DNA from 2 places in the Dactylosporangium salmoneum genome. Region 1 is predicted to be linked to the other one. Evidence: riboswitches for the same ligand, from Rfam matches in the RefSeq annotation. Region 1 holds a riboswitch; the other holds the start of a gene.
The links. Region 1 has a riboswitch for S-adenosylmethionine ahead of ABD352_RS41920 (aminotransferase class V-fold PLP-dependent enzyme). Riboswitches for the same ligand answer to the same signal wherever they lie in the genome.

Region 1 (11,537 bases):
GATCTGGCCGCGATGGGCGAGCCGCTGCAGCCTCACCTGTCGGCGCGGCTGGAGCGCGTCGCGGGATAGATTGGTTCTCGTGGACCTCGCGGAGATGCTGCGGTCGCGCGGGCTGCGGCTCACCGCCCCGCGCCAGCTCGTGCTGGAGGCCGTCTACCGGCTTCGACACGCGACCCCGGACCAGATCCACGCCGAGGTCGCCGAGAAGGCGGCCGGAATCAACATCACCACCGTGTACCGCACGCTCGAGCTCCTCGAGGAGCTGGAGCTGATCACGCACGCGCACCTGTCGCACGGCGCGCCGACCTATCACGCGGTCGACGAGCACCAGCACGCCCACCTGGTGTGCCGGGGCTGCGGCTCGGTGCAGGAGCTGCCGTCGCCGGCCCTTGCGGGGCTGGCCGGCGAGCTGCTGGCCGAGCGGGGCTTCCGCCTGGACATTGGGCACGTGGCGTTGTTCGGGCTCTGCGGCGGCTGCGGGACGAGCCGAGGAGAAGCATGTTGAGCGCCGTTCCAGTCGCCGCACTCGACCCCACCGACCCCGACGCCGGCGCCGTGGCCCACTACGGCGACCCGGCCCGCGAGCAGCGGGTCCTGGACACCGCGGCGGGGCTGGTCGACCGCTCCCACCGCGGGGTGCTCGCCATCCCGGGCGCGGACCGGCTGGGCTGGCTGCACAGCCTCACCACCCAGCACCTCACCGGGCTCGCCCCGATGACCGGCTCCGAGCTGCTGGTGCTGTCGCCGCACGGGCACGTGGAGCACCACGCCACGCTCACCGACGACGGCACCGCCACCTGGCTCGACACCGGCGACGCGCCGGGGCTGCTGGGGTTCCTGGAGCGGATGCGGTTCCTGATGCGGGTCGAGCCGGCCGAGGTGACCGCCGACTGGGCGCTGCTGTCGATCGTCGGGCCGCAGACCGACGAGGCCCTCATCAGCCTCGGCGTCGGGCCGCTGCTGCCGCCCGACCTGCTGGCCGTGCCGGAGGCCAAGTTCGCCACCGGCTCCGTGCCGTCGCGGCCCACTGTGGTGTACTCGGCCGCCGCGCTGGCCGATGGCGGGTGGGCGCGCCGGATGGCGTACGGCGCCGACCTGCTGGTCCCCCGCCAGACTGTGCCCGAGATCACCGACGCGCTCGGGCTGCCGCCGGCCGGGATCTGGGCCTTCGAGGCGCTGCGGGTGGCCGCCCGCCGCCCTCGGGCCGGCTTCGAGACCGACCACCGGACGCTGCCCGCCGAGGTGGGCTGGACCGGGCCGGCCGTGCACCTGGAGAAGGGCTGCTACCGCGGCCAGGAGACCATCGCGCGGGTGCACCACCTGGGCCGCCCGCCACGCAAGCTGGTCCTGCTGCACCTCGACGGGATCACCACGGACGAGCTGCCGGCCCGGCACACGCCGATCACGCTGGAAGGCAGCGACCGGCCGGTCGGCTTCGTGGGGACGGCCGCCCGCCACTACGAGCTGGGGACCATCGCGCTGGCGGTGGTGAAGCAGAACCTGACCCCGGATTCGGTACTGCACGTCGGCCCCTCCACCGCCGCCATCGACCCCGAGGCCTGACCAGGGCTGCGGCACCGTCGGCATGGCAGGATCAGCCCCGTGATGACAACGACGTTGATCACGGTGGCTCCGACCGGCGCAGAATCGCGCAAATCGGACGTGCCCGCACTGCCCGTGACGCTCGAGGAGCTGGTCGCCACGGCGCGGGACTGCGAGGCGGTGGGGGCCGGCGTGGTCCACGTCCACCTGCGCGACGACGCTGCGCAGCCGACCCTCGACCTCGGCCGGCTCAAGGAGGCGGTCGCCGCGCTGCGGGCCGAGACCGGGCTCATCGTGCAGCTGTCCACCGGCGGCGCGGTCACCGACCCGGAGGCCGACCGCCTGCGGGTCCTCGACGCCCAGCCGGACATGGCCTCGTGCACCATGGGCACCGTCAACTTCGGCGACGACGTGTTCCTCAACCGCTGGGGCTTCATCGTCGAGCTGCACACCCGCATGCAGGAGCGCGGGATCGTGCCGGAGTACGAGATCTTCGACCTCGGGCAGCTCACCACCCTGCGCCGGCTGCTGGACAAGCACGGGCTGCCGGCCGGCGGGCACGTGCACGTCGACCTGGTGATGGGCGTGCCGGGCGGGATGCCGGGCACGGTGGCGGCGCTCGCCGCGTGCGAGGCGGCGCTGCGCGACCTGCCCGAGGGCACCACCTTCTCGGCCACCGGGATCGGGCGGACCTCCCTGCCGGTGCTGCTGGCGTCCCTCGCCGCCGGCGGGCACCTGCGGGTGGGCATGGAGGACACGGTGACCTACGCCAAGGGCCAGCCCGTGGAGAGCAACGCCCAGCTCGTGGCCCGGGCCAGCGGCTTCGCCCGGCTCGCCCAGCGGCCCCCGATGACCGCGGCCGACGCCCGCGCGATGCTCGGGATCGCCAATGGCTGACCTGTACGCCGGCGGCGAGCTCCTCGCCGAGGTGGTGCGCAACGCCGTGGTGGAGAGCCGCCACCACGGCTCGGTGGTCGTGCTGGACGCCGGCGGCGAGGTGGCGGCCTGGGCCGGCGACGTGCTCGGGCCGGTGTTCCCGCGCTCCTCGGCCAAGCCCATGCAGGCGGTCGGGATGCTGCGGGCCGGGCTGGCGGTCCGCCAGGCCGAGCTGGCGCTCGTGGCGGCCAGTCACCGCGGGCAGGCCGTGCACCGCGAGGGCGTGCTGCGGCTGCTGGCGGACTCGGACATCCCCGTCTCCGCCCTGCAGTGCCCGGCGGAGTACCCGTTGTCCGAGGACGCCCGCGACGAGGTGGTGCGGGCCGGGCACGGCCGCGAGCCACTGTTCATGAACTGCTCGGGCAAGCACGCCGGGATGCTGCGCACCGCGAAGGCCAACGGCTGGCCCCTGGAGACCTACCGCGACCTCGATCACCCGCTGCAACGGCGGCTGACGGCCACGATCGAGGAGCTGACCGGGGAGCCGGTCGGCGCGACCGGGGTCGACGGCTGCGGCGCGCCGCTGCACGCGCTGTCGCTGCGCGGCCTCGCGGGCGCCTTCCTGCGGCTCGTCGGGGCGCCGGAGGGCAGCCACGAGCGGGCCGTGGCCGACGCCATGCGGGCCCACCCGCAGATGGTCTCCGGCGAGGACCCGGCCGAGGACGACACCCGGCTCATGCGCGCGATCCCGGGCCTGCTGCTCAAGGGCGGCGCCGAGGGCATCGCGGCGGCGGCCCTGCCCGGGGTGGGCGCGGTGGCGCTGAAGGTCGACGACGGCGGGCTGCGGGCGAGGCTGCCGGTGCTGGCGGCGGCGTTCGGGCGGCTCGGGGTGACCCTTCCGGGTCGGGTTCTCGTTTTCGGGGGCGGGCGCGAGGTCGGCGTGGTTCGCTCGGTGTGGTGATTCGGTTCACGCTAGCTGTGGCTAGCGTTTTGCTTGCAACAGCTAGCAGGCCGCGCTACCGTCGTGAAGCGTGACCGAAGAGCCGCGCGACCTGGGTGGGTTCATCCGTGACCTGCGCCGCAACGCGCGCATCTCGCTCCGCCAGCTCGCCGAGCAGGCGGGCGTGAGCAACCCGTACCTGAGCCAGATCGAGCGCGGACTACGCAAGCCGAGCGCCGAAGTGCTGGCCCAGCTCGCGAGCGCGCTGCGGGTGTCGACCCCGCTGATGTACCTGCGGGCCGGGCTGCTGGAGCGCGAGGGGCACGACGTGCTCGCCGCGATCGCGGCGGACAACGACCTCACGGTCGCGCAGAAGCAGTCGCTCACCCAGATCTACGAGACGTTCCGCAGGGAAAACGCGCGGAACGTGACGGCCCCCGAAGGCGACGCCGACGCCGCCGAGCCGGGGCCCGAGCCGGAGCCGACACGTTCCCACGAGGAGTCGCAATGAGTGTGAACACCACCACGAAGAGCACCACTCGCAAGATCCCCAACCCGGTCTACGCCGCGGCCGGGGCCGGTGACCTGGCGTACCAGCAGCTGCGCAGGCTGCCGGAGCAGGTCGCCCAGCTGCGCGCCAGGGTCGAGGAGCTTCGCCCGGCGGTCGCCGGCGCGGTCTCGGAGGACAACCTGCGCACCCTGCGCGGCGTGGCCCGGCGCAACGCGGTCCACCTGCTGGCCAGCGCCCAGGTGGCGCAGGACCGGGCCGTGGCCGTCTACACCGGCCTGGTCGCCCGGGGCGAGAAGGTCATCAGCACCGCCCGCGGCGCGCAGGCCAAGGTCCAGCTCCAGCCGGCCGACAAGGTCGTGACGGCCGAGGTCACGGCCACGGAGGAGCCGGCCGACCCCGAGACGCCGGCCAAGAAGGCCTCCGCCAAGAAGGCCGCGCCGAAGGCCACCGACGCCAAGAAGTAACAGGGTCTTCGGGAGCCCTCCGGCACCGTCGCGCACGGGCCGGGGGGCTTCGGCATAAGCTCGGTGCATGGTGAGTGCCGTCCCGATCTTCTACGCCCAGGTCGAGAACTACATCTCCATCGCAGTGTGGATCTTCGTCCTGGTGCTGGGGGCCGCGGCCTTCCTGCACTGCGTGGTGCAGCGCACCGACGCTTTCCCGGCGATCGGCACCATGTCCAAGTCGGTCTGGTTGGCCCTGATCGGTGGCGGCGAGCTGCTCACCGCGATCTCGCCCAACCTGCTGCTGGGCTACCTCGGCATCTTCTCGCTCATCGCGGCCGGGATCTTCGCGGTGTACCTGCTCGACATCCGGCCCGCCCTGCGCGACGCGGTCGACGGCCACGGCTCCTGGTGACGGGCTCCCCGTGATGGACTTCCGCTGGCCGCCCCCACCGGACGGGCGACCCGACCGGTTCCGCCCGCCGGTGACCCGGGGGCCGCAGACCGGCCGGCCGACCATCCCGGCCCCGCCGACCGAGCTCGTCGCCACGCCGCACGGCGTGGAGCTGGAGCAGCTGGTGACCGGCGAGGGCACGCCCGTGACCGTGTTCGCGCACGGGCTGGGCAGCGGCATCGCCGAGACCCGCCCGCTGGGCAGCGCCGTGCGCGGGCGGAAGGTCTTCTTCCAGTTCCGCGGACACGGGCAGTCGGCGGCGCCGGCGGGCGCTTGGACGTACGAGGACCTGGCCCGCGACCTGCGGGCGATCGCCGACCTGGCCGGCGCGACCCGGGCCCTCGGCGTCAGCCTCGGCGCCGGGGCGCTCACCCGCCTGCTCGCCGACAACCCGGGCCGCTTCGACCGGGCCGTGTTCTTCCTCCCCGCCGTGCTCGACGCGCCCCGGCCGGCCGCCGCCCACCAGCGGATCACCGCGCTGCTGGGAGCGATCGAGGCCGGCGACGCCGGGGCCGTGGCCGACGTGATCTCCCAGGAGATCCCGGCCCAGATGCGCAACACGCCCTCGGTCTGGGCGTTCCTGCGCCAGCGCCTCGACCAGCTCATGCGCGACGGCCTGGCAGCGGGCCTGACCGACCTGGCCGAGCAGGCCGCGATCCGGGACCGGGCCGACCTTGCCGCGGTGCGGGCCGACTGCCTGGTGATCGGCTGCCGGGGCGACGACCTGCACCCGGCCGTGGTGGCCGAGCAGCTCGCGGCCGCCCTGCCCAACGCCGAGCTGCACGTCTACGACCGCCCCGGCATCCTGTGGACCCAGCGGGCCGACCTGCGCGGCCGGATCTCCGATTTCCTGAACGGCTGAGCGTTTCTGGCCGAACGGCCGACCCGGCGGCATGTATCAGATTCGCGACTGACGGGTCTTGTATTGCATGACGACCTCACTTCGCTGGGCGGGACCGACTCGCCGCATATAGTCGGCTTCCATGGGTGTCACACATCACGGCCGCACGTACCGGCTCGACCTGGCCGACCCTACGCTGCGCGAGTGGACCTGCACGGTGCTGCACTCCTCCCCCGAGGAGGGCATCGTGCTCGACCGCTCGGCGTTCTACCCGGGCGGCGGCGGCCAGCCACCGGACCACGGCGTCCTGCTCTGGCAGGGCGTGCAGACCCGCATCGTCGGCACCCGCAAGGCCGACGACCTCTACCTGCAACCGGCCGAGGACGACCCGCTGCCCCCGGTGGGCACCGAGGTGACGGGCGCGGTCGAGGACGACCGCCGCACCAAGCTCATGCGCACCCACTCGGGCCTGCACGTGCTGTGTGGCGTGGTCTTCCGCGACTTCGGCGCGCTGGTCACCGGCGGCTCGATGGAGCCGGCCGAGGCCCGGATGGACTTCAACCTCCCCGAGGTGCCGCCGGACTTCAAGGCCCGCCTGGAGGAGCTGGTCAACGCCGAGGTGGTGGCCGACCGCAAGGTGGTGACCAAGGTGCTTGGCCGCGACGAGGCCCTGGCGCTGCCCGACATCATCCGCACCCAGTCCAACCTGATCCCGGCCGACGAGCAGGAGATCCGCATCGTCGACATCACCGGGCTGGACACCCAGGCCGACGGCGGCACGCACGTCGCCTCGACCGCCCAGATCGGGCGCCTGCAGGTGGTGAAGGTGGAGAGCAAGGGCAAGGCGAACCGCCGCGTCCGGGTCCGCCTCACCGACTGAGCCCCGGCGTCAGTCCGGCGAGACGACGACCGCCTCGGGTGGTGGCTCGTGGCGGTGCTGGACAAGATGGCGGATGCCCGTGTTCAGCACCGCGACCAGCGGGACGGCGACCAGCGCGCCGATGATGCCGGCCAGCACCACGCCCGTCGCGATGGCCACGATCACCGCCAGCGGGTGGACCGAGACCGCGCGGCCCATGATGAGCGGCTGCAGCACGTGGCCCTCCAGCTGCTGGACCGCGATCACGCCGATCAGCACGACCAGGGCGGTGATCGGGCCCTCGTCGACCAGGGCGACCAGGACCGCGACGGCGCCGGAGACGGTGGCGCCGACGATCGGGACGAAGGCGCCCAGGAAGACCAGGGTGCCCAGCGGGAACCAGAAGTCGACGTCGAGGAAGAACAGCAGCAGGCCGATGCCCAGGGCGTCGATGAACGCGACCAGCACGGTGGCCCGCACGTAGGCGACCAGGGTGCGCCACGCGGCCTCGCCGGCCCGGCGGATCGGGTCGCGGGCCGGGGTGGGCAGGATGCCGGTGAGGAAGTACCAGATCCGCTTGCCGTCGCGCATGAAGAAGAACGTGACGAAGAGGATCAGCAGCATCAGGGCCAGGACCTCGACGGTCGCCGTCGCCGTGCTCAGCGCGCTGTCGGTGAGGCTGCCGCGGTTGTCGTTGAGCCAGGTCGTGGCGGCGGAGAAGAAGGCGTCGAGCTGCCGGCCGCTGAGATGCAGCGGGCCGGTGGTGAGCCAGTCCTGGATCTGCTCCACGCCGTCGGAGGCCTTGTCGGACAGGGCCGGGAAGCCGTTCACGAACTCGCTGATCACCAGCGTCAGCACGCCGGCCACCAGGCCGAGGCCGGCGACGAGGACGAGGAACGCGGCCAGCGACGAGGGCAGCTTCACGCGCCGGCGCAGGAAGCCCATCGCCGGGGCCAGCAGGGCCGAGAGCAGCAGCGCGATGCTCAGCGGGATGAGCACGGTCCTGAGACGGCCGACGAGCCACAGCAGCACCGCGAGCGCGGCGATGAGGATGAGCAGGCGCCAGGACCAGGCGGCGGCCACGCGCAGGCCGTGCGGTATCTCGGCGTCGTCGCGGCTGGTCGTCGTGGCGTGGTTGATCGCCGGCTCCGGCTCGGGCGGCAGATCCGGCACGGCCGCGTCGACCGCGGCGGCGACCTCCCGCTCGGCCCTCGCCTCCTCCAGGCGCTGAAGGTAGGCGCGGCGCAGGCTCGCCCGCACCGAGTCGAACCGGCCCACGTGCGACCTCCCTTGACGCGCTTTCGCTATTGACCAGGACACCACCGTAGTCCGGGTCGCTGGGCGTTGGCACGCATCAAGGCGGTAGCGTCGCAACCGTGACAGCACAACCCACCGCCGGATACCAGCCGTCCACCGGCGCGACGTCCGGCGGATCATCAGAGGCCACGTCCGGCGACGCCCTGCCGATCCGGCTCCTGCACGACCGGGTCCTGGTGCGGCTCGAAGGCGCCGAGGGCGAGCGCCGGCACGTGTCGGGCATCGTCATCCCGGCCACGGCGTCGGTCGGCAAGCGGCTGTCCTGGGCGACCGCGGTCGGCGTCGGGCCCAACGTGCGCTCGATCGTGGCCGGGGACCGGGTGCTGTTCGACCCCGAGGACCGCTCCGAGGTGGAGCTACAGGGCCGCGACTACGTGCTGCTGCGCGAGCGCGACGTGCACGCGGTCGCGGCCCGGCGGGTCGAGCCGGACTCGACGGGCCTCTACCTCTGAGTCGCTACCGGTAGCCGTAGGGCCCCGCGAAGGCCGTCGGGGCCGTCGGGGGCGGGGGCGGCGGCGCCACCGCGACGGGCACGGGCACGACCGGGGTCGGCGGCGGGTCGAGCACCCGCACCACGCCGTCGGGGAACGTGATGTGGTACCGCGCCCCGTCCCACACCGCCCGCGGCGCCGTCGGGTCGCGGCCGACGAACACCTGGCGGTAGGCGTCCAGCGCGGTGAGTAGCTGCCGCTCCTCGGCGAGCGTCTCCATCCGGCGTTTGGGCTCGTCGTCCAGGCCGCGGTAGAGCCCGTCGCGCAGCAGCGCGAGCCGGGTCGCGTCGAACTGGAAGGCCCGCATCGCCTTGGCCCCGGCGTCGCCGGCCACCCGTTTGGCCCAGCGCCGGGCCGAGATCCGCCGCCCGAGCGTGCCCAGCGCGGCCACCTCCGGCGGCGAGAACCATCCGGCCCGCGCGTACTCGCCCAGGATGCGCTCGGTGAGCCGGCCCTCGTTGGCGCGCAGCCACAGCGCGAAGCCGACCATGGCCAGGAAGATCGGCATCATGACCGCGAAGTAGCCGTACAGCAGCACGATGGTCGTCGTCGAGCCGATGACCGACATGAGGTTCCACGAGCCGTGCAGGCACATCGCGAGGAGCAGGCCGGCGACCGGGGCGAGGAAGCGCACCGCCCGGTTCGAGGTGCGCGAGGCGACGCCCAGGCCGATGCCGGTCATCGACGTGAAGAGCGGGTGCGCGAAGCCGCTGAGCAGGATGCGCACGATGAAGATGCCCACCAGCGCGGCCGCGCCCGAGGCCGCGCCGGCCTTCTGGGCCGTCTCGCCGTACCCCTTGAAGCCGAGGTAAAGGATGTTCTCCATCATCGCGAAGCCCGCCGCCGACATTCCGCAGTAGACAATGCCGTCGATGATGCCGCTGAACGCCCGCGGGCGGCGCCAGATCAGCAGCACCGGGCCGAGGGCCTTCATGCTCTCCTCGATCAGCGGCGCAACCAGCACCGCGACGAGCGACTCGCTGAGCCCGGCCTTGTCGGCGAAGTAGGCGCTCGTGGTGTTCACCGCCAGGGCGACCGCCGTGGCCACGCAGGCGCCCCAGCCGAAGACGAAGATGAGGTACTTCACCGGCTCCGGCTCGTACCGGTCGAGCCACAGGAAGCAGCTGACCAGCAGGGGCACCGGCACGACGGCGGAGACCACGCCCACGACCAGGCCCGTCAAGCCGCCGTTGAAGCCGAAGAAGGTCAGCACGGCCACGCCGCAGAGGGCGATGAAGCTCATGACCCCGATGAGCGTCCACAGCCGCCGCCTGTCGGACCGCTTGGCCGGCGGGGCGGCGGCCAGCGCGAGCGCGGCCGTCGGGTACTCCTGCTGGCCGGTGCTGGGCTCGGCCGCCTCGATGACGTTCGGCACCGCGACGCCCGGCAGCACCGGCGGCCAGCCAGAGGGCGCGCCAGGCGGGGCGGAGGCGTGGCCGAGCTGGACCTGCGGCACGATCGGCGGGCCAGCGGTGGGCCGGGCCCACGGGTTGGGCGCCGGGCCCGGGATCGGCCCGCCGCCCGGATGCGCGTGACCGCCACCCGGGGACGCCCAAGCGGGACCGGAGACCGGCCCGGCCGGACCCCCGCCCGGCGATGCCCATGCGGGGCCCGAGACCGGCCCGGCCGGACCCCCACCCGGAGACGCCCAAGCAGGGCCCGAGACCGGCTCGGCCGGCCCGCCACCCGGATGCGCCGGACCGGAGACCGGCTCGCTGGAACCGCCGCTGGGCGCTGCCCAGGCACCCGGCCCCGAGGCCGGAGCCCCCGACGAGGGGGAGTCCGGCGGGCCGGATGTGGGCGAATTCGGCGTCCCACTCGGCGGGAGTTCGCTCATGGGGCCACTGTATCCGCGGTACCGTCTGGACAGGTCATGAGTGCCAGCGCACAAGCCCCGGCTTGCTGGCCGGCAACCCTCGCGTTCGCGGCGGGGTGCCCCGGGTGATGACCTGGCCCGGCACGCGGTGTGTCCGGGCAAGCGCGAGCGAAAGGGTCACCCGTGTCCATTGTGCTGTCCCCCGGCGAGATCAAGCTGCCCGACGGACGCTCCGTCGACTTCGCCAACCTCGACATCGCCGCCACCGCGCCCTGCCTGCGGGCCGTCGCCGACGCCGTGGCCGAGCTGCTGCCCTACTACGGCTCCGTGCACCGCGGCGCGGGCGCGCTGTCGCAGCGCTGCACCCGCGAGTACGAGCAGGCCCGCGAGACCGTCGCCGACGCCCTGGGCCGCGGCGCCGGCGACACCGTGATCTTCACCCGCAACACCACGGACGCGTTCAACCTGCTGGCCCGGGCCCTGCCGGACGGCACCCGGGTGCTCACGTTCGACGCCGAGCACCACGCCAACCTGCTGCCCTGGCGCGACACCGTCCGGCTGGCGGTGCCGCGCTCGCCGGACGAGGCGGTCGAGGCGCTGGGGTACGCGCTGGCCCGCGTCCGGGCCCCGCAGGTGCTCGTCAGCGTGACCGCGGCGAGCAACGTGACCGGCGAGGTGTGGCCGGTGGCCCGGCTGGCCGAGGTGGCGCACCGCTTCGGCGCCCGGATCGCGGTCGACGCGGCCCAGCTGGCCCCGCACGACCCGGCCGCGCTGGCCGGCCTCGGCGCGGACTACGTGGCCTTCTCGGGTCACAAGCTCTACGCCCCGTTCGGCGCGGGCGTGCTGGCCGGCCGGGCGGACTGGCTCGACGCCGCCGAGCCCTACCTGGCCGGCGGCGGGGCCAGCGCGCACGTCGGCGACGACCACGCGGTGCGCTGGGCGAGCGGGGCGGCCCGGCACGAGGCCGGCACCCCGAACCTGCTCGGCGCGGTCGCGATCGCCACCGCGCTGCGCACCCTGCGGGCCGACGGGCTCAACGGCCACGAGCGCGCCCTGGTCGCGCGGCTGCGGGCCGGGCTGGCCGAGCTGCCGCACGTCGAGGAGCTGCGGCTCTTCCCCGCCGATGCCGAGCGGGTCGGGATCGTCTCGTTCGCGCTGCTCGACCGCGACGCCGGGGACGTGGCCGTGGCCCTGGGCCGGGAGCACGGGATCGGGGTGCGGACGGGGCTGTTCTGCGCGCACCCGCTCACCCGCCGGCTGCTCGCCGAGGCGGCCGAGCGCAAGGGCGCGGACCGGGCCCCGGAGCACGCGGTGCGGGCCAGCCTGGGCATCGGCACCACCGAGGAGCACGTGGAACGGCTCCTGGCCGCCCTGCGGTAGGTGCGGGAGCGAGTGGCTACCGGGCGCCCCGTAGCAGGTCGCCCAGGTCGGCCACGCGGTCCAGGAC
Region 2 (11,537 bases), 140 kb from region 1:
CTGATCATCCTCATCGCGTTCCAGCTGGACAGCGGCAACAACAACGACAACGGGGGCGGCGGCAACGGCGAGTTCTCCCGCCTGTCGGACCTGGCGACCTCCGGCGGCCCGAACTTCACCCTGTTCACGCTGCTGGTGTCGTCGGGCTTCCTGCTGGTCGTGGTGGTCGCGCTGTTCTGCGGCGACACGGTGGCCAGCGAGGCCAGCTGGGGCAGCCTGCGGTACCTCCTGGCGATGCCCGTCCCGCGAGCCCGCCTGCTCGGCATCAAGCTGGCCGTCTCCCTCCTCTACAGCCTGCTGGCCGTGCTGACCCTCGTCGGCACCGCGCTGTTGGCCGGCACGCTGCGCTACGGCTGGGCCCCGCTGAGCGCGCCGATCGGCGGGGACATCCCGGCCGGCACGGGGGTGGTGCGGCTGCTGGAGATCGTGGGGTACCTCTGCGTCTGCCTGCTCGTCGTCGCCTCGCTCGCGTTCCTGCTGTCGGTGTCGACCGACGCCCCGCTCGGCGCGGTCGGCGGCGCGGTGCTGCTGCAGATCCTGTCCAACATCCTCGACCAGATCACCGCGCTGGGGAACCTGCGCACGGTCCTGCCGACGCACTACAACGACGCCTGGCTCGGCCTGCTCTCCAGCCCGATGCAGGTCGACGACCTCGTCAAGGGCGCCGTGGCCGCGATCGCCTACGCCACGGTGTTCTTCGCCCTCGGGTTCTGGCGCTTCCTGCGCAAGGACGTGGTCAGCTAGACCCAGGTCCACCGGGCGCCCTACCGGCGGGTAGGGTGCCCGGTCATGCGAATCTCCGCCCTCGGGGGCGCGTGCGCGTTGGTCGTCGGGCTCGCCGCCCTCGCGGCGGGCCTCTACTACGACCAGGGCCACCTGGTGCAGTGGGCCCACTTCGCGCAGACGTCCAACGTGACCAAGGGCCCGACCGAGCTGGAGACCGCGCGCGTCTTCAACCTGCTCGGCTCGTTCGCCAGCGCCTTCGCCGCGATCGTGGCCGCCGGCAGCACCCTGCTGGCCCGCCTGGCCGGCCGCTCCGGCGAGTGGGTGCTGCGCCTGACCGCCGTACTGCTGCTGGTGGTCATGCTGCTGGTCGCGGTGGCGGTCGTCGTCGGCTCGTTCACCGGCGACGAACCGGTGGCGATCATCGACACCCCGTGGTGGCTGCTGGCCGTCGAGTGGGGCGCGCTCGCCCTGGCCGTCGTGGGCGCCGCGACGGCCACCGCCCAGCTGTGGCGCTTCGTCCCGGAGTCGGAGGAAGCGGCCGCCTGAACGGGCATATCCCGCGGGTACGACATGTCGGGCGCTCCGCGCCACGATGGGCGCCGCGACGGCCACCGCCCAGCTGTGGCGCTTCGTCCCGGAGTCGGAGGAAGCGGCCGCCTGAACGGGCATATCCCGCGGGTACGACATGTCGGGCGCTCCGCGCCACGACATGTCGGATTTATGCCACGGCGGACGAAAAAACAGAGACTATGCCCCGTCAGGGTAAATATCCGACAAGTCGCGGCACGGAGTGCCCGACTTGTCGGCTTGTTCCCGTCGACGGGTGCTATCCCTCGTAGCCGCTGACGGTGCGCATCGGCGGGCGGTCGGGGTGGGCGACGGCCGTCTCCCGCGGTACAACGGCGGAATCATGCCGCTCGAACTGCGTCAACGTCGGCCAGAGCGAGCGGCTCGGCAACACGCGGGCGTTGATCGTCTGCAGGATCGTGGCGGCCATCCGCCCCAGCGCCGCCGTGTCCTGGTGCCCGTGCGTGCGCTGGCCGAGGTCGACCTGCGCGATGGCGTCCAGCCCGTGCTCGCGCCAGGCGTCGATGAGCAGTCCGGTCTCCACGCCGTAGCCGGCCGCGAAGGGCAGCGACTCGAGCAGCGAGCGGCGGGCCGCGTACTCCCCGGCCAGCGGCTGCACGACCCCGGCCAGCTCCGGGAAGTAGGCGTTGAGCAGTGGCCGGGCGGCCAGCTCCGTGACCCGGCCGCCGCCGGCCGCCGAGAGGTCCAGCAGCGGGCGGTCGTAGAACGCCTTGACCATCAGCGTGGCGGGGTCGGCCAGCAGGGGGCCCAGCAGGCCGGTCACGAAGTGGGGGCGGAAGTCGGTGAGGTCGGCGTCGACGTACACCAGGATGTCGCCCTTGGTGACCGCGAGCGCCTTCCACAGCACCTCGCCCTTGCCCGGCCGGGAGCCGGTGCCCGGCAGGATGTCGTCGCGGTGGTGCACAGTCGCGCCGGCCGCCGCGGCCACCTCGGCGGTGCGGTCCACCGACCCCGAGTCGACCACGATCAGCTCGTCGACCAGCGGGCCCAGGGTGCGCACCCCGGCCACGATCTCGCCGACCGTCGGCTCCTCGTCCAGCGCCGGTAGCACCACGCTCACCCGGGTGTCGCCCTTCGCCGCCAGGACCTCCTCCTCGGGCCAGTCGCGCCAGCCGGAGGTGCGCCGGGCGAACCAGTCCGCCGCGATCGGGTGCATGAGATCAACGCTAGCGGTGTCCGAGTCGTGAGATGACTCATACCCGGCCCCCGGTGGCGCCCCTTACACTGGTGGCACAACTTCATACCTCATCCAGAGGGGCAGAGGGATACGGCCCGATGAAGCCCCGGCAACCCCTGCGCGCGTCTCGATGTCGAGGCCAGTGCGCGGTAGGTGCCAAATCCGTCCCGGTGCACGCCCGTGCGCTTGGGAAAGATGAGAGGAAAGGCCTCCGCCATGACCTCGACGCTCAGCGTCTTCACCGACTCCCCGGCCCGCAACCTGGTTTGCCGCGGCTGCGGCGCCACCTTCTCGCTCGCCGCGCAGCACGCCTGTTACGAGTGTTTCGGCCCGCTCGAGGTGGGTTACGACCCGGCCGCGCTGGCCCAGGTGACCCGCGAGCAGATCGAGGCCGGCCCGCAGAACATCTGGCGCTACGCCCCGCTGCTGCCCGTCGGGGTCGACCCGGACACCCGCGTGAGCCTCGACCCGGGCCTCACCCCGCTGGTCAAGGCCGACGGGCTGGGCAAGGAGCTCGGCTTCACCGCGCAGCTGTGGGTCAAGGACGACTCGGCCAACCCGACGCACTCGTTCAAGGACCGGGTCGTCTCGGTGGCGCTGACCGCGGCCAAGGCGCTGGGCTTCACGCGGTACTCCTGCGCCTCCACCGGCAACCTGGCCAACTCCGTCGCCGCGCACGCGGCCCGGGCCGGCGTCCCGTCGACGGTGTTCATCCCGGCCGACCTGGAGCCGGGCAAGATCATCATGACCGCCGTGTACGGCGGCGAGGTCGTCGCCATCGAAGGCTCGTACGACGAGGTGAACCGGCTCTGCTCGGAGCTGACCGAGACCGACGAGTTCGAGGACACCGCGTTCGTCAACGTCAACGTCCGGCCGTTCTACGCCGAGGGCTCCAAGACGCTCGGCTACGAGGTCGCCGAGCAGCTCGGCTGGCGCATCCCGGCCCAGGTGGTCATCCCGATGGCCAGCGGCGAGCTGCTCACGAAGATCGACAAGGCGTTCGCCGAGCTGGTCGAGATCGGCCTGGTGCCGCCGACCGAGTGGAAGGTCTTCGGCGCCCAGTCGGCCGGCTGCAACCCGATCGCCAAGGCCCTGCACGACGGCGTCGACGAGATCACCCCGGTCAAGCCGACCGGCATCGCGAAGTCGCTGAACATCGGCGACCCGGCGGCCGGCGTCTACGCCCTGGAGTCGGTGCGGCGCACCGGGGGCTGGATGGAGTACGTCGACGACGACGAGATCCGCGCCGGCATCCAGCTGCTCGCCCGGACCACCGGCGTCTACGCCGAGACGGCCGGCGGGGTGACCACGGCGGTGCTCAAGAAGCTCGTCGAGTCGGGCAAGCTCGACCCCAGCGCCGAGACGGTCATCTTCAACACCGGCGACGGCCTGAAGACCCTCGATGCGGTGGCCGGCAACGTCGGACCCACCCACCGGGTGAAGCCGTCGCTCAAGTCCGCCCGCGAGGCCGGCCTGCTCGGATGATTTTTCCGGCCCCGTAGTTACCCAGCGTTCAGGAAAAGAGAGCGCTTTCAGACCGGGACGTGGAACGGGTTGCCCGAATGGCGGTTATGTCCGACACGGAGTGTGATCGACAGCGCGCCGTGCGCTGATCGGTGGACTTGACGCCTTAGGTACCTAGGTCCAGGATGCTCGGTGCGGGAGGACGTGTCGCCGCGAGCTTTCGCCGATATCGGTGGAGGCCGCGACCACAACACCGGAGGTGTTGGCGAGCGTCCTCTCGACCAATTTCCGGGCATAAATGGTTTGCCGCGCCGGCTCACGCGCGCCCACCCTGAGGCCATGGCCCAGACCACGCTCGAGATCGTCGAGGTGCACGCCGATGACCCGGCGGCGATCGACGCGACCTACGACATCGAGGAAACGGCGATGCGCGCCGACGTGCCGGACTGGCCCGACGGCAGCCGGTTCCACCACGCGGCGCTGTTCCGCATCCCGGCGCCCTGGCACGGACGCCGCGTCTTCCTCGCCCTCGACGGCGACGCGCCGGCCGGCACCGTCCAGCTGGAACTGCCGCTGCGCGACAACCTGACCAACGCCCACATCGACGTCCGCGTCGCCCCCGGGCACCGGCGCCGCGGCGTCGGCCGGGCTCTCTACCGGCACGCGGCCGAGCTCGCCCGGGCCGCCGGGCGCACCACCGCCCACTCGTTCAGCCCGCTCGCCCCCGCGCATGAGGCCTTCTGTGCCGGCCTCGGGATGCGCGACGGCCTGACCGACGCCCGCCGGCGGCTGCTCATCGCCGACCTCGACCACGCCGCGCTCGACCGGCTGCACGCCGAGGGCCTGGCCCGCGCGGACGGCTACACCGTGGTGCGATGGGAGAGCGAGGCGCCGGAGGAGTACCTCGAGGACCTCGCCGCGCTGGACAGCTCCTTCATCGCCGAGACGCCGATGGGCGAGCTGGAATACGAGCCGCAGAAGATCGACGCCGGGCGCTTCCGGGAGCAGCAGCGGATGTTCGTCGCCTGGGGCTTGCGGCGCTACCAGACCGGCGTCGTCCACGCGGCCAGCGGCCGGCTCGTCGCCTGGACCGCGATGCGGCTGAGCGAGGGCGTCGACTGGCACGCCTGGCAGGGGATCACCCTGGTGCACCCCGGGCACCGCGGCCACCGCCTCGGCATCGTGGCGAAGGTCGAGAACCTGCGGGCGATGCTCGTCGCCGAGCCGGCGGTCACCACGGTCGACACGTTCAACGCGGTCTCGAACGACTACATGATCGCGATCAACGAGGCCATGGGGTTCCGCTTCGCGGGCACCTGGGCCAACTGGCAGGGCCCCACCGCCTTCTAGGCTCGATGCGGCTTCGCCCGGTCGACCCACACCGGGCGGTGGCAGGATGGCGCCATGGAGAACTCACACCCCATGTTCACCAGCCACGCCGACACGCTGGAGCGGGCGCTGACCGCGATCGCCGAGCGTGCGTACTGGTCCAACTATCCCGAGTCGCCGAGCCCCCGGATCTACGGCGAGCACGCCGCAGCCGAGGGTGAGGCCGCCTTCCGCGCCTACCTGGGCGCCGACTTCCCGCTGAAGGACCAGGCCGGCATCGCCGACTGGGTGTCGACCGAGAGCTCGCCCTTCGGCGTCGCGCTCGACGTGCGGTACCCCCACCTGGACCTCGACGCCGCCTTCGCCGCGCTCGCCGAGGGCATGCCGGCGTGGCGGGCGGCCGGCCCGCAGACCCGCGCCGGGGTCACCCTGGAGATTCTCGACCGGCTGCACAAGCGCGTGTTCGAGCTCGCCAACGCCGTGCACGCGACCACCGGTCAGGCCTTCGTCATGGCCTTCCAGGCCGGTGGGCCGCACGCCCTGGACCGGGCGCTGGAGGCGGTCGCCTACGCCTACCGGGAGATGACCCGCACGCCGGCCACCGCCGACTGGGAGAAGCCGGCCGGCAAGGGGCAGACGCTGCACATGTCGAAGAGCTTCCATGTCGTACCGCGGGGGGCCGCCCTGGTCGTCGGCTGCAACACGTTCCCGACCTGGAACTCCTACCCCGGCCTGTTCGCGTCCCTGGTCACCGGCAACCCGGTGATCGTCAAGCCGCACCCGCGGGCCGTGCTGCCCCTTGCGATCACCGTCAAGATCGCCCGGGAGGTGTTGGCCGACGCCGGCTTCGACCCCAACCTCGTGCTGCTGGCCGCCGAGGCGCCCGGCGAGGGGCTGGCCAAGACGCTCGCCCTGCGCCCCGAGGTGCGCATCATCGACTTCACCGGCTCGACCGAGTTCGGCGACTGGCTGGAGGCCAACGCCCGCCAGGCCGTCGTCTACACCGAGAAGGCCGGCGTCAACACGATCGTGATCGACTCGACCGACGACTTCGCCGGCATGTGCCGCAACATCGGGTTCTCGCTGGTGCTGTACTCCGGGCAGATGTGCACCACCCCGCAGAACATCCTCGTCCCGGCGACCGGCATCGCCACCGACGAGGGGCACAAGAGCCTCGACGAGGTGGCCCAGGGCATCGCGAGCGCGGTCGCGAAGCTCACCGCGGACGCGGCCAAGGGCGTCGAACTCACCGGCGCGATCGTCAACGAGAGCGTGCTGGAGCGGCTGGCGAACGCGGCCACGCTCGGCGATCCGGTGCTGGAATCCTCAGACGTTTCGCACCCCACCTACGCCGGCGCGACGGTGCGCACCCCGCTCATCCGCAAGCTCGGCGCCGACGACGCGCAGACCTACGGCACGGAGTGGTTCGGGCCCATTTCCTTCGTTGTAGGAACGGATTCCACGGTGGGTAGTTTGCGGATCTTCGCCGACACCGTCGGCAAGAAGGGCGCATTGACCGCTTCGGTGTATTCGACGTCGGAGGACGTCCTGGACGCCATGGAAGAGGCCGCGCTGCTTGCCGGCGTGCATTTGTCAGTCAACCTTACGGGCGGGGTCTTCGTGAACCAGTCGGCCGCCTTTTCGGACTTCCATGCCAGTGGCGCCAATCCGGCCGCCAATGCCGCGCTGACCGACGGGGCGTACGTGGCGGGACGCTTCCGGGTAGTTCAGTCACGCCGTCACGTCTAACTCTGTTACTTACTAACACGTAGTCGCCGGGCGATGTCTGATCATGCAAGAGAAGGCATGCTCGGCGACCTTTTCAAACTGCTTGATTCGTGACCTTGCTGTCCGATTTGGGCCTGTCGAGGCAGGGGTAACTCCTGTACCGTGCGGTTCGGTCGTCGTTCCTTCGCCGGAGCCACCCCCGGATCCGGCGGCTGTGGTCGAAGGCCCGGGGGCTGGTCCCCACAGCCAGCCGAGTGACGCAGCAGGACCGAAGTAGAGGAAGTGCACCGTGGCACAGGGCACCGTCAAGTGGTTCAACAGCGAGAAGGGCTATGGCTTCATCGCGGTCGACGGGGGACAGGACGTGTTCGTCCACTTCTCCGCGATTCAGATGGACGGCTACAAGTCGCTGGAAGACGGACAGCGCGTGGAGTTCGAGATCGCGCAGGGCCAGAAGGGCCCGCAGGCGGAGCAGGTGCGCCACCTCGCCTGATCAAAAGTCCGCATTCACCCCGCCGGGGCACCGTCCTCATTGATGAGGAACGGTGCCCTGCGTGTATTTCCGGGTCTCTTTTCGGGCTTTGGGGCGTTTTGCGCCGATGGTGGGTCCTCGGCCGCTAGAGTTGATCTTGCCCTCCGCCACCTTGCCCGTCACCCCCGGTTTGCTTGCACTCGACTGGCCAGAGTGCTAAACAAGGACTTGGCACTCGCGTCAGGCGAGTGCCAATGGTCGGGACGGTGCAGCCGCTCCGGTGGGCAACCGCCGGGAGGCTGGTCGTCGCGGGCTCATCCGGCCCGACCGCCGGGGATCCCGCTGGGTCCTCGCAGGGTGCGAAACCAGGCGGTGAGCCGCCGACCCCGCGTGGGTCGAGGCGAATCGTGAGTGTCCAGGAGGACAACGCCGAATGGCCAAGATTATCGCGTTCGACGAAGAGGCGCGCCGCGGTCTCGAGCGGGGCATGAACACCCTCGCCGACGCCGTCAAGGTGACGCTGGGCCCCAAGGGCCGCAACGTCGTCCTCGAGAAGAAGTGGGGCGCGCCCACCATCACCAACGATGGTGTGAGCATCGCCAAGGAGATCGAGCTCGAGGACCCGTACGAGAAGATCGGCGCTGAGCTGGTCAAGGAAGTCGCGAAGAAGACCGACGACGTCGCCGGTGACGGCACGACGACGGCGACCGTGCTGGCGCAGGCGCTGGTCCGCGAGGGCCTCCGCAACGTCGCCGCCGGCGCGAACCCGATGGCCCTGAAGCGCGGCATCGAGGCGGCGGTCTCCTCCGTCGCCGACGAGCTGGCCAACCTGGCCAAGGACGTGGAGACCAAGGAGCAGATCGCCTCCACCGCCTCCATCTCCGCCGGTGACTCCACGGTCGGCGAGATCATCGCCGAGGCGATGGACAAGGTCGGCAAGGAAGGCGTCATCACCGTCGAGGAGAGCAACACCTTCGGCCTCGAGCTCGAGCTCACCGAGGGCATGCGCTTCGACAAGGGCTACATCTCGCCGTACTTCGTGACCGACACCGACCGGATGGAGGCCGTCCTCGACGACCCCTACATCCTCATCGTCGAGTCGAAGATCTCCGCGGTGAAGGACCTCCTCCCGGTGCTGGAGAAGGTCATGCAGTCGGGCAAGCCGCTCGCGATCATCTCCGAGGACGTCGAGGCCGAGGCCCTGGCGACCCTCGTGGTGAACAAGATCCGCGGCACCTTCAAGTCGGTCGCCGTCAAGGCCCCCGGCTTCGGCGACCGCCGCAAGGCCATGCTGACCGACATCGCGATCCTGACCGGCGGTCAGGTCATCAGCGAGACCGTCGGCCTCAAGCTGGAGAACGCCGACCTGTCCCTCCTCGGCCGCGCCCGCAAGGTGGTCGTGACCAAGGACGAGACGACGGTCGTCGACGGCGCCGGTGACGCCGACTCGATCGGTGGCCGGGTCTCGCAGATCCGCGCCGAGATCGAGAAGAGCGACTCGGACTACGACCGCGAGAAGCTGCAGGAGCGCCTGGCCAAGCTGGCCGGCGGCGTTGCGGTCATCAAGGTCGGCGCGGCCACCGAGGTCGAGCTCAAGGAGCGCAAGCACCGCATCGAGGACGCCGTTCGCAACGCGAAGGCGGCCGTCGAGGAGGGCATCGTCCCCGGTGGTGGCGTCGCCCTGGTGCAGGCCGGCAAGACCGCGTTCGACAAGCTGGACCTGGTCGGCGACGAGGCAACCGGCGCGAACATCGTCAAGGTCGCGCTGGACGCCCCGCTGCGGCAGATCGCCGTGAACGCCGGCCTCGAGGGCGGCGTCGTGGTCGAGCGCGTCCGCAACCTGGAGGCCGGCCACGGCCTCAACGCCGCGACCGGCGAGTACGTCAACCTCCTGGCCGAGGGCATCATCGACCCGGCCAAGGTGACGCGCTCGGCGCTGCAGAACGCCGCCTCCATCGCGGCCCTGTTCCTCACCACGGAGGCCGTGGTGGCGGACAAGCCGGAGAAGGAGAAGGCCCCGGCCGCCCCGGGTGGCGGCGGCGACATGGACTTCTGAGTCCAGTCCCACGCTTCGGGCGGGTCGGCCTCCGGGCCGGCCCGCCCTTTGCTGTCACCGGCGGCCGCTGAGTCGATAAGTCGGGCGCTCCGCGCCACGACTTATCGGACTGATACCCCGGCAGGCGGAATGCCCGAACTTGCCGATTCTCCGTGGCCTCTGCCGCCGGTTCGGCCCTTGTCAATCCGCTTCCACGCCCGGGGTGAGGGTGTTTCGTTTTCCTCACATCCCCGCGACAAGCAGGCCGGGCGCCTCAAACAGTTAGGTATGTTAACCAAATGATCGTGGATCTCGAGGACCTCGCGCTCGCGGGGGGCGTGCTGGCCCGGGCGCTGGACCTGCCGGAGGACGCGGCCGAGGCCGAGGTACTGGCGGCCCGCCTCGCCGCGCCGCCCGCCGGGCGCCCCGCGGTGCGCCTGGCCGCCGCCGACGGGGCCGGCGTGGTCTTCGCCTCCATCAACGACGCCGACCCGGGCCTCGGCCACGTGGAACTGCTCGCCGTCGCCCCCGAGGCCCGCCGCCGCGGCGTTGGCTCGGCGCTGCTGCGCACGGCCGAGGAGCGGCTGGCCGGCCTCGGCGCCGATCGCGTCCGGCTCGGCGGCAACCCGCCCTGCTACGCGTGGCCGGGGATTGACGTGCGCTACACGCCGGCGATCTGCCTGGCCCGGCGCGCGGGGTACAGCCTCACGGACACCGCCTGGAACATGACCGCCGACCTGACCCGCCACAGCGCCGAGGCCGCCGGCGACGAGGCGCGCCTGGAGTCCGCCGGGGTCAAGGTCCTCGCCGCCGACGCCGACGCGCCCGACTGGGTCCGCGCCATCTGGGGCGACGGCTGGGCGTGGGAGGTCGAGCAGTCCCTGGACCGGGAGGGCGCCGGCTGTTACGTGGCCGTGCGCGACGGGGAGATTCTGGGCTTCGCGGCGTACGGCGCCAACCGCCCCAGCTGGTTCGGCCCGATGGGCACCGCCCCGGCCGCCGAGGGCCTGGGCGTCGGCCGGGTGCTCCTGCGCCGCTGCCTCGCCGACCAGCGCGCCGAGGGGCACGCCACCGCCCAGATCGGCTGGGCCGGCCCGATCGCCTTCTACTCCAAGGCCGTCGCCGCCCGCCTCGAGCGCATCTTCTGGATCTACACCAAGACCCTCTGACGCAACGCGAACGCGCATGCGGGGCAGGGCGTGGGTTCGCCACGCGCCTGCCCCGCACACGTGCCGCCGGTGCCTGTGATCCCCCGTCTTGCCACGGGCGCCGACGTCGTTTCGGTCGCGGTACCGCCGGATCAGATCTCCGGCTGGTTGCCGCGCTTCTGCTGCATCGAGGTCTGCTGGTCCTGCTGGGCCTTGGTCCTGGCCCGCATCGTCGCCGTGTTGGCGTTCGTGGACTCGCCGGACATCATCGACTCGCCGGACATCATCGAGTCCGGCGTGATCATGTCGTCGGACAGGTCCTTGTCCATGTACCCGAGGTCGTCTTCGTCGCGGTGCATGCCGCGCTCGAAGCTGTCGTTCTTCTTCGACTTGCCCATGGCTCCCCCCTCGTGTCGACCAGCCTCACCATATGAGGACGGTTCGCATGTTGGCGGCAAAACGCGCATATCGGAAGCCGTAGGGTCTGCGCATGGACGTGTTCGACGGGCACAACGACCTGCCCTGGCGGCTGCGGGTGCGCGACCCGGACGGCCGGCTCGACCTCGCCGCCGACCTCGGCGGCACCGGCCTGCACACCGACCTTCCGCGGTTGCGCCGCGGCGGCGTCGGGGCCCAGTTCTGGAGCGTGTACGTGCCCAACGACCGCCCCGAGCCTCAGGCCGCGATCCAGGTCGTCGAGCAGGTCGAGCTGGTGCGGAGGATCATCGCGCGGTACCCCGGAAGCCTGGCCCTGGCCACGAACGCCGCCGAGGTCGAGCGGGCGCGCGCCGACGGTCGCATCGCCTCGCTGCTCGGGGCCGAGGGCGGGCACTGCCTCGACAATTCGCTTGTCGTGCTGCGCTCGCTGTA

Region 2: linked by a shared signal. The riboswitch ahead of thrC (threonine synthase) and the one ahead of ABD352_RS41920 (aminotransferase class V-fold PLP-dependent enzyme) in region 1 are both predicted to bind S-adenosylmethionine.

Annotation. Positions count from the first base shown of each region.
Region 1 is NZ_BAAARV010000083.1:92,780-104,316, forward strand. It holds gene ABD352_RS41855 (heme-binding beta-barrel domain-containing protein) at 1-69, shown strand, start outside; gene ABD352_RS41860 (Fur family transcriptional regulator) at 95-505, shown strand; gene ygfZ (CAF17-like 4Fe-4S cluster assembly/insertion protein YgfZ) at 502-1,563, shown strand; gene ABD352_RS41870 (beta-keto acid cleavage family enzyme) at 1,606-2,439, shown strand; gene ABD352_RS41875 (asparaginase) at 2,432-3,379, shown strand; partial or broken gene ABD352_RS41880 (helix-turn-helix domain-containing protein) at 3,450-3,851, shown strand; gene ABD352_RS41885 (hypothetical protein) at 3,866-4,333, shown strand; gene ABD352_RS41890 (DUF2516 family protein) at 4,401-4,727, shown strand; gene ABD352_RS41895 (alpha/beta fold hydrolase) at 4,738-5,628, shown strand; gene ABD352_RS41900 (alanyl-tRNA editing protein) at 5,750-6,487, shown strand; gene ABD352_RS41905 (AI-2E family transporter) at 6,497-7,744, opposite strand; gene ABD352_RS41910 (GroES family chaperonin) at 7,927-8,235, shown strand; gene ABD352_RS41915 (PrsW family intramembrane metalloprotease) at 8,240-9,730, opposite strand; SAM riboswitch class IV at 10,144-10,261, shown strand; gene ABD352_RS41920 (aminotransferase class V-fold PLP-dependent enzyme) at 10,241-11,470, shown strand; gene ligD (non-homologous end-joining DNA ligase) at 11,487-11,537, opposite strand, start outside.
Region 2 is NZ_BAAARV010000083.1:233,362-244,898, reverse strand. It holds gene ABD352_RS42535 (ABC transporter permease) at 1-744, shown strand, start outside; gene ABD352_RS42530 (hypothetical protein) at 790-1,272, shown strand; gene ABD352_RS42525 (glucosyl-3-phosphoglycerate synthase) at 1,553-2,470, opposite strand; SAM riboswitch class I at 2,557-2,693, shown strand; gene thrC (threonine synthase) at 2,708-3,976, shown strand; gene ABD352_RS42515 (GNAT family N-acetyltransferase) at 4,295-5,305, shown strand; gene paaN (phenylacetic acid degradation protein PaaN) at 5,360-7,033, shown strand; gene ABD352_RS42505 (cold-shock protein) at 7,302-7,505, shown strand; gene groL (chaperonin GroEL) at 7,918-9,540, shown strand; gene ABD352_RS42495 (GNAT family N-acetyltransferase) at 9,819-10,688, shown strand; gene ABD352_RS42490 (hypothetical protein) at 10,820-11,065, opposite strand; gene ABD352_RS42485 (dipeptidase) at 11,158-11,537, shown strand, end outside.